Regions from separate parts of the Streptomyces sp. SAS_272 genome, predicted to be linked through region 1. Evidence: riboswitches for the same ligand, from Rfam matches in the RefSeq annotation. Region 1 holds a riboswitch; the other holds the start of a gene.
What was found. Region 1 has a riboswitch for S-adenosylmethionine ahead of ACN6LD_RS27800 (aminotransferase class V-fold PLP-dependent enzyme). Riboswitches for the same ligand answer to the same signal wherever they lie in the genome.

Region 1 (7,379 bases):
GTCATCGCGTACATCCTCACCAAGCGGATCTGCCTCGGTCTGCAGCGCCGCGACAAGGACAAGGTGCTGCACGGCCGGGAGACCGGCACCATCAAGCGCCTGCCGCACGGTGAGTTCATCGAGATCCACGAGCCGCTCAGCCAGGAGCAGCTGCACACGCTCACGGCGCACGAGCAGTACGAGCCGGCCGCGATCGGCGCCACGGTCGACGACAACGGCGTCGAGCGCAAGGTGACGGGCAAGGAGAAGCTCCGCGCCAAGATCAGCGGAGCGTACTTCGGCGAGGACCAGCAGATCCCGAAGCCCACCGTCGAGGAGTACAAGGAGATCACGAGCGGCCACGGCCACCACTGATCGTCGAGGCGTCGCCACGCCACGGTGAAAGGGCCCCGTCCGGTTGTCGGACGGGGCCCTTTGCCGTGCCCGTCGGCTGGATAGGGTGGGCACACACGTCTTCCACGGCACCCACGGAAGATCCGTACGACACCCAGGAGCGGCTGATGAGCGCTGTGACCCCCGCTGGAGGCGACACCGCGGCGGGCCGTTCCTGGCCCGAGGTGCTGAACGGTCTGCTGTACGGCCACGACCAGGGCGCGGACGCCACGTTCTGGGCGCTGGACCGGATCATGCGCGGCGAGGCCACCGACGCGCAGATCGCCGGGTTCGTGGTGGCGCTGCGGGCCAAGGGCGAGACCGTCGAGGAGATCAACGGTCTGGTCCGGGCGATGTACGAGCACGCCAACCTGATCGAGGTGCCGGGGCCGACCGTCGACATCGTCGGCACGGGCGGCGACGGCGCGAAGACGGTCAACATCTCCACGATGTCGGCGATCGTCGTGGCCGGTGCGGGCGCCACGGTCGTCAAGCACGGCAACCGGGCCGCGTCCTCCGCGTCCGGCGCCTCGGACGTGCTGGAGAAGCTCGGCGTCAACCTGGAGCTGACCCCGCGCCGGGTGGCCGAGGTGGCGCAGGAGGCCGGGATCACCTTCTGCTTCGCGATCAAGTTCCATCCGGCGCTGCGTCATGTCGGCGCGGCGCGCGGCCAGTTGGGCATCCGCACGGTGTTCAACGTCCTCGGCCCGCTGACCAACCCCGCCAAGGTGCGGGCCCAGGCCGTCGGCGTCGCCGATCCGCTCATGGCGCCGGTCGTCGCGGGCGTCTTCGCCGCACGCGGCAACTCGTCCCTGGTCTTCCGGGGCGACGACGGCCTCGACGAGCTGACCACGACGGCCACCTCCCGGGTGTGGGTGGTGCGCGACGGCAAGGTCACCGAGGAGACCTTCGACCCGCGGGACGTCGGCCTCGACCTGGTGCCGGTGGAGGCCCTGCGGGGCGGGGACCCCTCGTACAACGCCGAGGTCGCCCGCCGTCTGCTGGAGGGCGAGCGCGGCCCGGTGCGCGACGCCGTCGTGCTGAACTCGGCGGCGGCGCTCGTGGCGCTCGAGCCGGGCGGCGGGACGCTGGCCGAGGAGATCCGGGCCGGCATGGCGCGGGCCGCGGAGTCGCTCGACTCCGGTGCGGCCAAGCGGGCGCTGGAGCGCTGGGTGGCGGCCAGCAACGCCTGACGTCCGTGAGACGCGGTCCCGCCATCCGGACACGGGTTGCGGGACCGTGATCGGCTCGCGTAGATTCCTGTACTAGGTCATGAGTGACAGTCATGAGGCCCCGGCTGACTGTCCGGCAACCCTCCGTCCGTGGCGGGGTGCCCCGGGTGAAGACCAGGCCGTGGGCAACGAGGTCCACGGCAAGCGCGGATCCCTCGCACTCTTTCGAGTGAGAACGCCAGGGGTCCTGGGTCGTCCGAGGGAGTCTCCTGTGAGCAAGCGAATGCGATAGGGCGTAGAGCCCCGCCTCCGCACACCCCTTTCGTCTTCCTCCGTGCTCGAGCCATGTCCGCTCGCACGGCGGTTCCCCCTTTCCTCTCACGGGAGTTCGCCATGTCCGTCTCCACCGCCGCCGTCGCCCGCCCCCTTTGTGACCCGCTGGACGTTCTGGGCCGGGATGTCACCGTTCCGCTCGTCACCGGCGGCGAGGTCGCCTACGCGGCCCTCGACTACGCGGCCAGCGCCCCCGCCCTCCAGCGCGTCTGGGACGACGTCGCCGCCTACGCCCCGTACTACGGCAGCGTGCACCGCGGCGCCGGCTACCTCTCCCAGCTCTCCACGGACCTGTTCGAGAACGCCCGCAGGACCGTCGCCGAGTTCCTCGACTGCCGCCCCGACGACCAGCTGGTCTTCACCCGCTCGACGACGGACTCCCTCAACCTGCTGGCCCGCGCCCTGCCCGCCGACTGCCAGGTCTTCGTCTTCGAGACCGAGCACCACGCCTCGCTGCTGCCCTGGCAGGACGCCCGGGTCTCCTGCCTCGACGCCCCGCGCACCCCTGGCCAGGCCGTGGAGACCCTGGAGCGGGCCCTCGCCGCCCGGGACCCGCACGGCCCGGCGCTGGTCTGCGTCACCGGCGCCTCGAACGTCACCGGTGAGCTGTGGCCGGTGCGCGAGCTCGCGGCGGCGGCGCACGCCCACGGCGCCCGGATCGTCCTGGACGCCGCCCAGCTGGCCCCGCACCACCCGGTGTCGGTCCAGGACCTCGACGTCGACTGGATCGCGTTCTCCGGCCACAAGCTGTACGCCCCCTTCGGCTCCGGCGTGCTGGCCGGCCGCGCGGACTGGCTGGTCGCGGCGGACCCTTACCTCGCGGGCGGCGGCGCGAGCCGCAAGGTCACCCGGCGCGAGGACGGGGGCGTGGACGTGGAGTGGCACGAGAGCGCGGCCCGCCACGAGGCCGGCTCCCCGAACGTGATCGGCGCCTACTCCATCGCGTCCGCCTGCAAGGCCCTCACCGAGGCCGGCTTCGACGCCCTGGTCGCACGCGAGCGGCACCTGATCGAGAAGGTGCGCACCGGCCTCGCGGAGGTCCCGGAGGTCCGGATCCTGTCCCTCTTCGGCGACGACGCCCCGCGCGTCGGCGTGATCTCCTTCGTCGTCGAGGGCTGGAACAGCTCCCACTTCGCCGCGGCCCTGTCCGCCGAGTACGGCATCGGCGTCCGCGACGGCCTCTTCTGCGCCCACCCGCTGGTCCGCACCCTCCTGGGCGGCGCCCCCGAGGCGCAGGGCGAGTGCGGCGCCCCCGACGCGGCTCCGGGCGAGAAGTCCCTCAACGCCATCCGGGTGAGCTTCGGCGCGGGCACCCCCGACGAGCACGTCGAACGCTTCGTGACCGCGGTCCGCGAGCTGGTGAGCGAGGGCGCGAAGTGGCGGTACCGCACGGAGGACGGCCGCTGCGTCCCGGCAGTGGACTGACCTCGCCGAGCGCACGGCGCCTCCGCGTCCCGGGCGGGGAAACCCCCAGGGGCGCGGGGAACCGCGCGACCGACCCGCCGACCCGCGGAGCGAACCCCTAGGAGTCCAGGCCGATGGCGAACGCCGCCTCGAGGTCGTGCTGCGAGTACGTGCGGAACGCGACGTGGGTGTCCGTCCCCTCGACCCCGGGGATCTTGCTGATGCTGCCGGGGATGACCTCGGCGAGGTCCTCGTGCTGCTTCACCCGGACCATCGCGATGAGGTCGTAGGTCCCCGTCACGGAGAACACCTCGCTCACGGACTCCAGAGAGGCGATCCGCTCGGCGATCTCGGGGATCCGGTCCACGCTGGTCTTGATGAGGACGATCGCGGTGATCACGGCTGGTTCTCTCCCTCGGAGGCCGGAGCTGGGGCGGCCTTCACTCTAGCCGCCCGCCTGTCGCCCGCCGCCGCCCTTCCCGGGCGGCCCGGCGGACCCTTCCTGATCCCGAAACGGGCCCACGCGTAGAGGAGCCCCAGGCCGAAGCCCACCAGGTGCGCCAGATACGCCACCCCCGGGCCCCGCGGCGCCTGCCCCGCCGCCATCCACTGCACGGCCGCCCAGAAGGGCAGCACGACCCACGCCGGGAAACGCAGCGGCAGGAAGAACAGGAACGGAAGGAGGCTGGTGACCCGTGCCCGGGGGAACAGGAACAAAAAGGCGCCGAGCACCGCGGAGATCGCCCCGGAGGCGCCGACCAGGGACTGCGACGACCCGGCGTTGGCGGCGGCGTAGCCCAGCAGGGCCAGATAGCCGCAGCCGACGGTGAAGAGCGCGAACTCGACGCGGCCCATCCGGTCCTCGGACATCGCCCCGAAGACGTAGAGGAAGAGCATGTTGCCCAGCAGGTGCACCCAGCTGCCGTGGACGAAGAGGGCGGTCGCGGGGGTGAGGACGGCCCGGGGCGCGCCCTCGAAGAGCTCCGCGGGCACCACGCCCCAGCGCCGGAAGTAGGCCCGCTGGGCGGCCACCAGCTCGTCGCCGGCCCCGTACGCCGGATCGAGGCCCGAGGCGGGGCTGATCAGGAAGATCAGGCAGCACAGGGCGATCAGTCCGTAGGTCACCGGCGCCGACGGGTTCCTGATCGCTCTGCCGACCGTCCCGTTCCAGTTGCTGATCATGGGTACAGAGCATGACGTAACGGGACGCACGCGCCCGGAGCGCCTCGCCGCCGCCCGGCCGCCGTGGACGGACGGGCGGCGGGTACCCGCCAGGCCGTAGGGTTACGAGCCACACGCACGGGGGAGCCTCCGGCCCGACCCGGCACAGCGAGCACGACACCAGAAGGAAGTGGAAAGTCACGATGACGGTTCCCCTGCCGACCGCCGCCACGCGGTGGCGCTGCACTCTCTGCGGCAACCTCACGCGGTTCGACGTGACGCGCTCGTCGAAGGTCGTCGAGTACGTGCACCTGGACCTCGCGGGCGAGCCGAAGGTCGAGGAGCGCGAGGTGGTCAGTGAGACCATCGAGTCGGTGCGGTGTCGCTGGTGCAACGCCGTGGACCAGGTGGAACTCGTGGATCGGCCGGGCGCCGGTTCCTGACGACGGGGTCCCTCCGCTCGAGTGAAGTCGAGGCGGGGGAGGGCCCGCACAGTATTGGGGTGTGACGGATGGTGGAGAGCGCAGGCGGGGGGCCGGGCGACGGCGCCGCCGAGATGCTCGACCGTCCGCTGCCGGACGGCGTGCGGCGCAGGGTCGTCACGATCGTCTCCGACGGCTTCGGCGGACTGACCGTCGGCGAACTGCCCGCCCAGTTGCGCCAGTACGCCCGTTTCGCGCCGAACCGGCGCGCCAAGTTCGCGGGCAACGCGATGGCGGCCGCGCTGGAGACCGATCCGCTGTTCAGACAGCGCATCGCCGAGAAGTTCAGAGAGGCCCAGCCGGAACTGTCCGGCGCTCTCGACTCCGGCTCGCCCACCCCGGCCGTGGACCCGCTCGACGTGGCGGCCGCGGCCTACGTTCTGCGGCCCGTCGGCTGGGTGAAGCTGGTGACGTCGGCCGGCGAGGAGGCCCTGCGGGCCGACGCCGAGCGGGCCGACGAGGAGAGCCGTGCCGAACTGGAGCGGCTGCGCGAGGAGCTCGAGCGGGCGCGGGAGCAGACCCGGTCGGACACCGAGCGGCTGCGCGCCGAGCTGGACGCGGCGAAGAAGGAGACGGAGTCGCTGCACCGCAAGCTGCGGTCGGCCCTCAGTGACGTCAAGCGCGGCGAGGCGGCCCTGCGCAAGGTGCAGAGCGAGATGGAGACGGTGCGCGCCGAGGGGCACACCCAGGTGTCCGCCGCGGAGAGCGAGTCACGGCGGCTGAAGGCGCGCCTGGGGGAGGTCGAGGCGGCTCTGGAAGCCGCCCGGCGCGCCGCCCGTGAGGGGCGCAGCGTCGAGGACATGCGGGTGCGGCTGCTGCTGGACACGGTGCTCGACGCGGCCCAGGGGCTGCGGCGCGAACTGGCGCTGCCGCCGGTGTCGGTGCGGCCGGCGGAGACCGTCGACGCGGTCGAACCGGGACGAATGACGCCGAAGGACATCGCCGCACGGGCACTGTCGGAGCACGATCCGGCCATTCTCGACCAGTTGCTCGCACTGCCGCAGGCGCATCTCGTGGTCGACGGCTACAACGTCACCAAGACCGGCTATCCGCAGATGCCGTTGGAGAAGCAGCGGCTGCGGCTCCTCGGCCAGCTCTCGCAACTCGCCGCGCAGACCGGCGCCGAGGTCACCTGTGTCTTCGACGGCGCCGAACTGGTCGCTCCGGTGCTGCTCGCGCCGCCGCGCGGGGTGCGGGTGCTGTTCTCCAAGCCGGGGGTCACGGCCGACGAGCTGATCCGGCAGCTGGTGCGGGCGGAGCCGCCCGGCCGGCCGGTCATCGTCGCCTCGACCGACCGCGAGGTGGCCGACGGGATCGCCAAGGCGGGCGCCCGACCGGTGGCTTCCGCGGTGCTTCTGAAGCGACTGTCCTGAAGGTCGAAGTTGCGGGCTCAATGACCGAATTGGCGGAATCGTCACGCAACGTAGCGTCAATCGGTCAATCACTGCACGTGAGTTGTGTGAAAAAACTGCGTTGCGTGATGGGTTTTTTCTGCCGGGGGATTTGAACTGATCACGGGAAGGTCACTAAGGTCTGGTGATCGAACCTCCAAACGGGTGATCACTCAAAAGAAGGAGCCCGTCTCCGTGGCGTCCCATCGTCGACCGAAGCAGCCGAGTCGCGCGCGCGTGACCGTGCTGACCACCGCAGCCGCCGCTGCCGTCGTGCTGAGCTCCCAGGCCGCCAACGCGGCGCCCAGCGAGAAGCTCAGCAAGGACGAGGTCAAGAGCAAGGTCGACAAGCTCTACGAAGAGGCGGAGCAGGCCACCGAGACGTACAACGGGGCCAAGGAGAAGCAGGAGAAGCTCCAGAAGGAGATCTCCACCATCCAGGACAACGTCGCCCGCGGTCAGGCAGACCTCAACGAGCTGCGTGACTCCATGGGCCTGGCGGCCGCGGCCCAGTACCGCACCGGCTCCATCGACCCCTCCCTGCAGCTGCTCCTCTCCTCGAACCCGGACGACTACCTGGACAAGGCGTCCGCCGCCGACCAGCTCAGCGCCCAGCAGGTCGAGGCGCTGAAGAAGATCCAGGAGAAGCAGCGCGAGCTCGCGCAGGAGCGCAGCGAGGCGTCCACCAAGCTCAAGGACCTCGCCACCACCCGCACCGAGCTGGGCAAGAAGAAGAAGGAAGTCCAGGGGAAGCTGGCCGAGGCGCAGAAGCTGCTCAACTCGCTGACGGCCAAGGAGAAGGCGTCCCTCTCCGCCGCCGACGCCCGCGCCAGCCGCGACGCCGGCGAGCGGGTCGACCTCGGCGACGCCCCGGCCGGCTCCGGCCGCGCCATGGCCGCCTTCCAGGCCGCCCAGACCCAGCTCGGCAAGCCGTACCAGTACGGCGCCACCGGCACCGCCACGTACGACTGCTCGGGCCTGACCTCCTGGGCCTACGCCCAGGCGGGCGTCCACATCTCGCGCACCTCGCAGGACCAGGCCAACGACGGCACGCGCATCTACAG
Region 2 (7,379 bases), on a different contig from region 1:
CACCACCGCGAGCCTGGTCGTCGTCACCGTCACCTCGGTCACGGCCCTGTCCGCGCACGCCCGCGACGGGAATGTCCGCTGGCGGACGGGGCTGTTGTTCGCGGCGGCCGGGATCGGTCCGGCGATGCTGGGCGGCGCACTGGCCGCCCGTGTCCCGGCCGCCGCCCTGACGGCGGGCTTCGCCGTGGTCGCGGGAGCGGCCGCCCTGGGCATGCTGCGGCCGAGGCCGGCCGCCGAGCGATCGGTGACGGTGCGGCCGACGCGGGCAGCGGGGGCCGGCGCCGGACTCGGCGCGGTCACCGGCGTTCTCGGGGTCGGCGGCGGCTTCCTCGCCGTACCGGCGCTGGTGAGCGTGCTGGATCTACGGATGCGCAACGCGGTGGGTACCAGCCTGCTGGTGGTCACCGTCAACTCCCTGGCCGCGCTGGCGATGCGTGCGGGCACGGTCGAGAAGCTCGACTGGGCGGTCGTCGGTCCCTTCGTCGGGACCGCGATCCTCGGTGCGTGGGACGGCAAGCGGTTGGCCGCGAAGGTGTCCGGGCGCACGCTTCAGCGGATATTCGCCGCGGTGCTGCTGGCCGTGGCGGCCTCCATGCTGGTCGACGCGGCACGGTGACGGCCGGCGAGGCGCGGGCTCGCGTGCCGGCGGCGGTGAGCGCCGTCGACACCCGCTCTCAGGCCAGAGACAGGAACAGTCTCTCCAGCCGTGCGCGCATGGCTGCCGTGTCTTCACCGTTCTTGCGCCCGGAATCGAGGTCGGCAACGCACTGCTGCAGGCCGGTCGCGATGATCGCGAAGCCGGCCCGGTCCAGCGCGCGGGAGGCGGCGGCGAGCTGGGTGACGACGTCCTCGCAGTCACGCCCCTCCTCGATCATCCGGATCACTCCCGAGATCTGACCCTGCGCGCGACGCAGCCGGTTCAGCACGGCTTTCAGCTCCGCGCCCTCGAGCTCCAGTTCCACGATCACTCCTCTGGCAATACCCCTAGGGGTACTCTACGTCCCGGTCCGGGACGACGTCGACCATCAAGGATCACCTCTGCCATGACCCACGTTCCCGTCCCCCGCGCCCTCGGCGCCCAGCAGGCGCGCACCCGCATCCACGAGCTGACCGTCATCGACGTGCGCACCCCCGCCGAGTACGCCTCAGGGCACCTGCCCGCAGCCCTGAACATCCCCCTCGACCGCATCCGGCGCGCACTGCCGGAGATCCGGCACGCCGCGCAGGCCGGAGACGTCCTGGTCGTCTGCGCCTCCGGAGCCCGCTCGGAGAAGGCCTGCAGGATCCTTGCCGCGCAGGGCGTCGTCACCGCCACCCTCGTCGGCGGCGCCGAAGGCTGGACCGCCAGGGGGTACGACCTGCACACACCGGCCGCCCGTGACACGCGGGCGGGCTGGAGCACGGAACGCCAGGTCCGCTTCACCGCCGGCAGCGTGGTCCTGCTCGGCGTCCTTCTCGGCCTGCTCGTGCATCCGGCCCTCCTGCTGATACCGGCCGGCATCGCGGGCGGCCTGGTCTTCTCCGCCGTGACGAACACCTGCGGGATGGCGGCCGTGCTGGGCAGGCTGCCCCACAACCGCCCTGGTGCGGCCGATCTGAACGCCGCACGCGCGGCTCTGCGCAACCGCTGAACCCGGTGCCCGTGGGGGACCACCGATGACGACCGGCACACCGTCCGGGCTCGCGTTCCGCTCGGGTGGCGTGGTGCAGGAGGGCAGTCCCCGGCCTGCGGGTCGACCGCCCGTCAGTGCAGGAACGTGAGGGCGTTCTCGATGGCGAACAGGATCCCTTTCGGGCCCGGCACTCGAAGAGTCGGAGTGCTTCTCAAGGCCGGTGTACGCGTGCGCGGTCGTGCCGGCTCAGGAGCCGCCGCGCTCGCGGGGGATCTTCTGACCGGCCTCGATCGCGACCGGCAGCCGGTTCTCGGCCGGGGGCAACGGGCAGGTGGCCAGATCCGTGTAGGCGCACGGCAGGTTGGTGGCCCGGTTGAAGTCCAGGACGACCGTGCCGTCGGCTGCGGGCGGAGCGAGGGCCAGGGACCGGTTGGCGGCGTAGGTGGTGACCCCGGAGGTCGCGTCGGTGAACAGCACCATCAGCCGGCCCGCACCATGGCCGGGGAACGCGGTCAGCGACAGCGGGCGCCCGTCCAGCTCGAACTCGACCCTGCCCGGAGCGTCGTAGACATGCTCAAGGCCCTCGACCGCGGCGCCCACGGTGGTCGGCCGCGGAGTGTCGAAGGGGATGTAGCGGCCCTTCACGGCCCAGCGCGGGTCGGGGGCGTAGGCGGGCGTTCCGGTGAAGGCTGTGCGCAGCGGCGCGTCCGGGTGCCGGGGGCGCACGATGTCCTGGCCGCCGCGCTTGGCGACCTCGATGACGGCGTCTCCCCAGACGGCGTCGACGCCGCCACGCTCGGGAAGCACGCCGAAGCGGTGCTCGCCGCGTACCGGCGTCCCGTCGACGACCAGTTCCTCGCCCGCGTCGAGGTTCACGACGACGCCTTCGGGGCCGGTGGTGCGCCACGCGCCGGGCGCGTCCGGGAAGCGCTGCGGCCCGTCGTCGAGCCAGTGCAGGCCGGTGATCGCCAGGAACCCGTGCGGGGCGGCGAGCCGGGCCTCCTGGGCGCGGTACCACTCCAGCCAGGTCTCGGTGAAGGCGTGGAGGTCCGTGGCGGTGGCCTCGGTGGTCATGGGAATCTCCTTTGTGTCGGGGCGTCTTCGGGCAGGGGATGAGGGGGCCCTCGAGCCGACGCGCGTACCTAGCCGGCCGGTTCGCCGAGGATTCGCCAGGTGCGTCGGCGGTCGGCTTCTCCCGCGATCTCGGCGGCCGAGAACACGGCCTCCGTGGCGCCGGCGTCGCGGTAACGGCGTACCTCGGCCTCGACGGTCTTCTCGTCGCCGATCACGGCCAGGTCGGCGGCCCGTCGGCCGCCGGAGAGTTCGACGGCCCGCGCGTAGGACGGGATCTGTTCGTAGAAGGCGTGAGCCGCACCGAAGGTCTGCCCGCACCGGGCCGACGTGACAGCGAACTCCGCGGCCTGCGCGGTCAGTCGGACGGTGGCGTCGACCTGGCTCGGCGCGGCGGACGCGTTGAGCGCTACTCGGACAGTCATGTCAGTCAGAACGGGCGTCGGCCGAACCCGCATTCCGGTCGGCGTGTGACAGCTTCTTGTCAGTCATGTGTACAAGGGACGGCCGGCGGCTCGGCCCGCAGACGTGCGGTGGCTGTGTCGAGCGGTGCCGCCGTCCATCGGGGCGTCCGCGATGCGGGACGGCCCTCTTGACGGCGATGCCGGTCGGATCGACACTCACCGAGGGAATCCTAGTGAATAGGTAGGGAAAATATGAGACGCCTGGAGCCGGTCACCGCACGCGTGTGCCGTTCGCCTCTTCTGACCTCCCGCCGTCACATCGATCTGCTGCGCGTCTGCAGCGCGATCAGCCCCCAGGGCTGAGCAGGGGCCCATCCCGTCCCGGCGGCGCCCGCGCCGGCGTGACTCATGCGTCCGCCGTGCACGGATGAGCCCCGCTCCCGCACCCGACGTCGCGTCAGCCGCGCGTACGTCCGCGCCCGCTCCCGGGGAGAGTCATCCGCCGGAGCAGCCGTCCAGATCCTGGACCGGGCGGCACACTCAGCCCATCAGCTGTTCCGCCTGGTGGACCGGCGTTGACATTCGTTCGGGCACTTGTCTTGACTGTGGCCCAGAACGGTCATGAGCGTCAGCGACAAGCCCTGGCTGGCTGACCGGCAACCCTCGCACCGCGGTGGGGTGCCCCAGGTGACGACCGGACCGAAGAGGATTCGGTAAGCGCGAGGCCCGCAGGGCCGGAACGGTGAAGGTGACGCCATGTACGCAGCTCCCAGGACGGCCACGCGCCGCCCACAGGGCTGCGTACAGCCGTACCCGAACCCTCTCGTCGCCGATCGTGCCGTCGACCTGCTCCGCGTGAACAGCGCACTGTGTACCGCACCGGGCCGTGCCCGCTGTCGGGGCTGACCTCTCCCCGCAGCCCCCGCATTCCCTGACGAACGCCGCCCGAGCGGTGTGCCGTCGTCCTCCCCGCCCCCGGTGTCCCGCCGTCATGTGCGCTGCCGCATGCCGCCGCGCCTGAGGGGTGTACCCACCCAGCCGGAGCCCACTATGAGTGAACCCCCTGGTGCCACCGTCACCCTTCCCGAAGCGCCGACCGCCGACGAACCGTCGAAAGCCCTCACCGCCCAGAGAGTTCTGCCGTTGAGGCGGCCAGGGCGCTGGATCGCCACCGCGTTCGTGTTGGTTCTGGTCGCCCAGTTCGTGCACGGACTGGTCTCCAACCCCTTCTACCAGTGGGACCGCTGGGGCTACTGGTTCCTGCGCCCCACCATCCTCGACGGCCTCGTGATCACGCTCGAAGTCACCGCCTACAGCGCCGTGTTGGGTCTGGTCGGCGGCGTCCTGCTGGCTCTGGCGCGGCTGTCGAAGAGCCCGGTGCTGCGCGCGGTCAGCTGGACGTACGTCTGGGCGCTGCGCTCCATCCCGCTCATCGTGGTGCTGCTCTTCCTCTACAACTTCAGTGCTCTGTACCGGACGTTGAGCGTCGGCGTCCCCTTCGGGCCGGCCTTCTTCTCCTTCGACGAGTCGAAACTCGCGACCGACATGGTGATCGCCGTCATCGGCCTCAGCCTCAACGAGGCCGCCTACGCGGCCGAGGTGGTCCGCGGCGGCATCCTCTCCGTGGACCAGGGCCAGCACGAGGCGGCCGCCGCGCTCGGCCTGCCCAAGGGCTACCAGTTCCGCAGGATCGTCTTCCCGCAGGCCCTCAGGTCGATCACCCCGAACTACGTCAATCAGCTGATCGGCCTGATCAAGAGCACCTCGCTGGTCTTCTACGTCTCGTTGCTCGACCTCTTCGGCACCGCGCAGAGCATGGGCTCCACCTACCCCGGCGACATCGTGCCGCTGCTCCTGGTGGTGACCGTCTGGTACCTGATCCTGACCAGCGTCGTCTCCGTGATCCAGTTCTACGTCGAGCGGTACTACGCCCGCGGCGCCACCCGCGCGCTGCCGCCGACGCCCCTGCAGAAGCTCCGGGCCGGCCTCACCGACCTGCGTGCCCGTGTCCGCCGGGAGGCCGCGGTATGAGCAGCACCGACACCCTGGAGACGGCCCCTGCCGCCCTGGAGATCCACGACGTCCACAAGTGGTACGGCACCCATCGCGTCCTCGACGGCATCGACCTGACCATCCGCCCCGGCGAGGTCACCGTCGTCCTCGGCCCGTCCGGCTCGGGCAAGTCCACGCTCCTGCGGGTCGTCAACCACCTGGAGAAGCCCGAGATCGGCCATGTCAGCATCAACGGCGAGCCGATCGGGGTGAAGCGCCAGGGCGACCGGCTCAAGGAGTTGAGCGAGCGCGCCATCCTGGCCCAGCGCGGCCGGATCGGCTTCGTCTTCCAGAACTTCAACCTCTTCCCGCACCTGACCGTCCTCGACAACGTGGCCGCGGCCCCCGTCGCCACCGGAAAGCTGACCAAGGCCGAGGCACAGGCACTGGCGAAGGAACTCCTGGAACGGGTCGGCCTCGGCGAGCGCATCGGCGCCTACCCCCGGCAGCTCTCCGGCGGCCAGCAGCAGCGCGTCGCCATCGCCCGCGCCCTCGCGCTGCGCCCCGGCGTGATCCTCTTCGACGAACCCACCTCCGCCCTGGACCCGGAACTCGTCGGTGAGGTCCTCGCCGTCATCAAGGACCTGGCCACCAGCGGCACCACGCTCGTCATCGTCACCCACGAGATCGGCTTCGCCCGCGAGATCGCCGACCGGGTCGTCTTCATCGACCAGGGCCGGATCGTCGAGCAGGGCCCGCCCTCCGAGGTCCTCGACAGGCCGCGCCACGAGCGGACCAGGGATTTCCTCAGCAAGGTCCTGTGAACCGCCGTACGCCCAGAACTCCCCCCACGCCAAACCTCCGCACCCTCCTCCAGCGACAAGGAACGGCCATGCCCACCTACTTCACCCGACGCAGCCTGAGCAGAGGCATCACCGCGGCCACCGCCGTCGCCGCCCTCGCCACCGGGCTCGCCGCCTGCGGGGGCGACAGCGACGCGGCCACCACCACCGCCGACGCCAAGCCCGGAGAGGTCGTCGTCGGACGGGTCTCCAACGGCGCCGGCACCGAGACCACCATCAAGGTCTCCGAGGTCAGGTCCATCAGCGCCGAACTGCCGGCGGCCCTCCGCAAGAGCGGCAAGCTCGTCATCGGCGAGGGCGCCCTGCCCGCCGGATTCCCGCCGCTGGCGTACGTCGGCAGCGACCAGAAGACCCTCACCGGCTCCGAACCCGATCTCGGCCGTCTGATCGCCGCCGTCTTCGGACTCACGCCGGAGATCAAGAACTTCACCTGGGAGAACATGTTCGTCGGCATCGACAGCGGCAAGGTCGATGTGGCCCTCTCCAACATCACCGACACCGAGGAACGCAAGAAGAAGTACGAGTTCGCCTCCTACCGGCAGGACAACCTCGCCTTCATCGTGCCGAAGAAAAGCACCTGGAACTTCGACGGCGACTACGAGAACCTCGACGGCAAGACGATCGCCGTCGGCTCCGGCACCAACCAGGAGAAGATCCTCCTGGAGTGGAAGGCGAAGCTCGCCAAGGAGGGCAAGAAGCTCACCGTCAAGTACTTCCAGGACAGCACCAGCACTTTCCTGGCGCTGAACAGCGGAAAGATCGACGCCTCCTTCGGCCCCAACCCCGGCTTCGCGTACCACAACCGCCAGGTCGCGAACACGCCCGACGCCACCCGCATCGCGGGGACGTACTCGGGCGCCGGCGCGAGTCTGCAGGGCCTGATCGCGGCCACCGCGAAGAAGGACAGCGGCCTGGCCGAACCGCTCGCCGACGCCGTCAACTACCTGATCAAGAACGGTCAGTACGCCCAGTGGCTCAAGGCCTACGACCTCTCCAACGAGGCCGTCGCCAAGTCCGAGGTCAACCCGCCCGGACTGTCGCTCGACAACTCCTGACCACCGAGTGCCGGGCCCTCCACCGCCGCCCCGCGGTGGAGTCCCCCGCGCCGGACATCCCGAGCCGCACCCCGGAGACTGCCACGCCATGTCCGTCATCGCCCTCGACGCCAGTTCGTCGTACATCCTGGACAACCCCGCCTGGGCCGCACTCACCGGCCCGCACGCTCACTTCGCCGAACGCGTCGGCCACGCCGTCCGATACCAGCAGGACGTGGCCCCCTTCCACGCCGTCTCCGACGAGGACGACCCGCGCGCCTGGGCCGACCTCGCCGTACTCGTCGGCCCCGGCGGGACCGCCGCGGTGCGAGGCGTGACCGAGGCGGCGGAGGGCTGGGAGGTCGTGCACACCGGACACGGCGTCCAGCTCGTGGGCACCGC

Region 2: linked by a shared signal. The riboswitch ahead of ACN6LD_RS19275 (amino acid ABC transporter permease) and the one ahead of ACN6LD_RS27800 (aminotransferase class V-fold PLP-dependent enzyme) in region 1 are both predicted to bind S-adenosylmethionine.

What each region holds. Positions count from the first base shown of each region.
Region 1 covers NZ_JBMNDR010000056.1:46,693-54,071, reverse strand. Annotated here, with positions in the region: gene qcrB (cytochrome bc1 complex cytochrome b subunit) at 1-354, shown strand, start outside; gene trpD (anthranilate phosphoribosyltransferase) at 501-1,565, shown strand; SAM riboswitch class IV at 1,641-1,757, shown strand; gene ACN6LD_RS27800 (aminotransferase class V-fold PLP-dependent enzyme) at 1,938-3,302, shown strand; gene ACN6LD_RS27795 (Lrp/AsnC family transcriptional regulator) at 3,400-3,681, opposite strand; gene ACN6LD_RS27790 (rhomboid family intramembrane serine protease) at 3,678-4,463, opposite strand; gene ACN6LD_RS27785 (hypothetical protein) at 4,646-4,885, shown strand; gene ACN6LD_RS27780 (NYN domain-containing protein) at 4,954-6,297, shown strand; gene ACN6LD_RS27775 (C40 family peptidase) at 6,511-7,379, shown strand, end outside.
Region 2 covers NZ_JBMNDR010000031.1:68,991-76,369, reverse strand. Annotated here, with positions in the region: gene ACN6LD_RS19305 (sulfite exporter TauE/SafE family protein) at 1-616, shown strand, start outside; gene ACN6LD_RS19300 (metal-sensitive transcriptional regulator) at 675-962, opposite strand; gene ACN6LD_RS19295 (rhodanese-like domain-containing protein) at 1,044-1,631, shown strand; gene ACN6LD_RS19290 (DUF1684 domain-containing protein) at 1,860-2,687, opposite strand; partial or broken gene ACN6LD_RS19285 (LLM class F420-dependent oxidoreductase) at 2,756-2,977, opposite strand; gene ACN6LD_RS19280 (putative leader peptide) at 3,341-3,451, shown strand; SAM riboswitch class IV at 3,706-3,814, shown strand; gene ACN6LD_RS19275 (amino acid ABC transporter permease) at 4,139-5,119, shown strand; gene ACN6LD_RS19270 (amino acid ABC transporter ATP-binding protein) at 5,116-5,904, shown strand; gene ACN6LD_RS19265 (ABC transporter substrate-binding protein) at 5,973-6,998, shown strand; gene ACN6LD_RS19260 (GNAT family N-acetyltransferase) at 7,087-7,379, shown strand, end outside.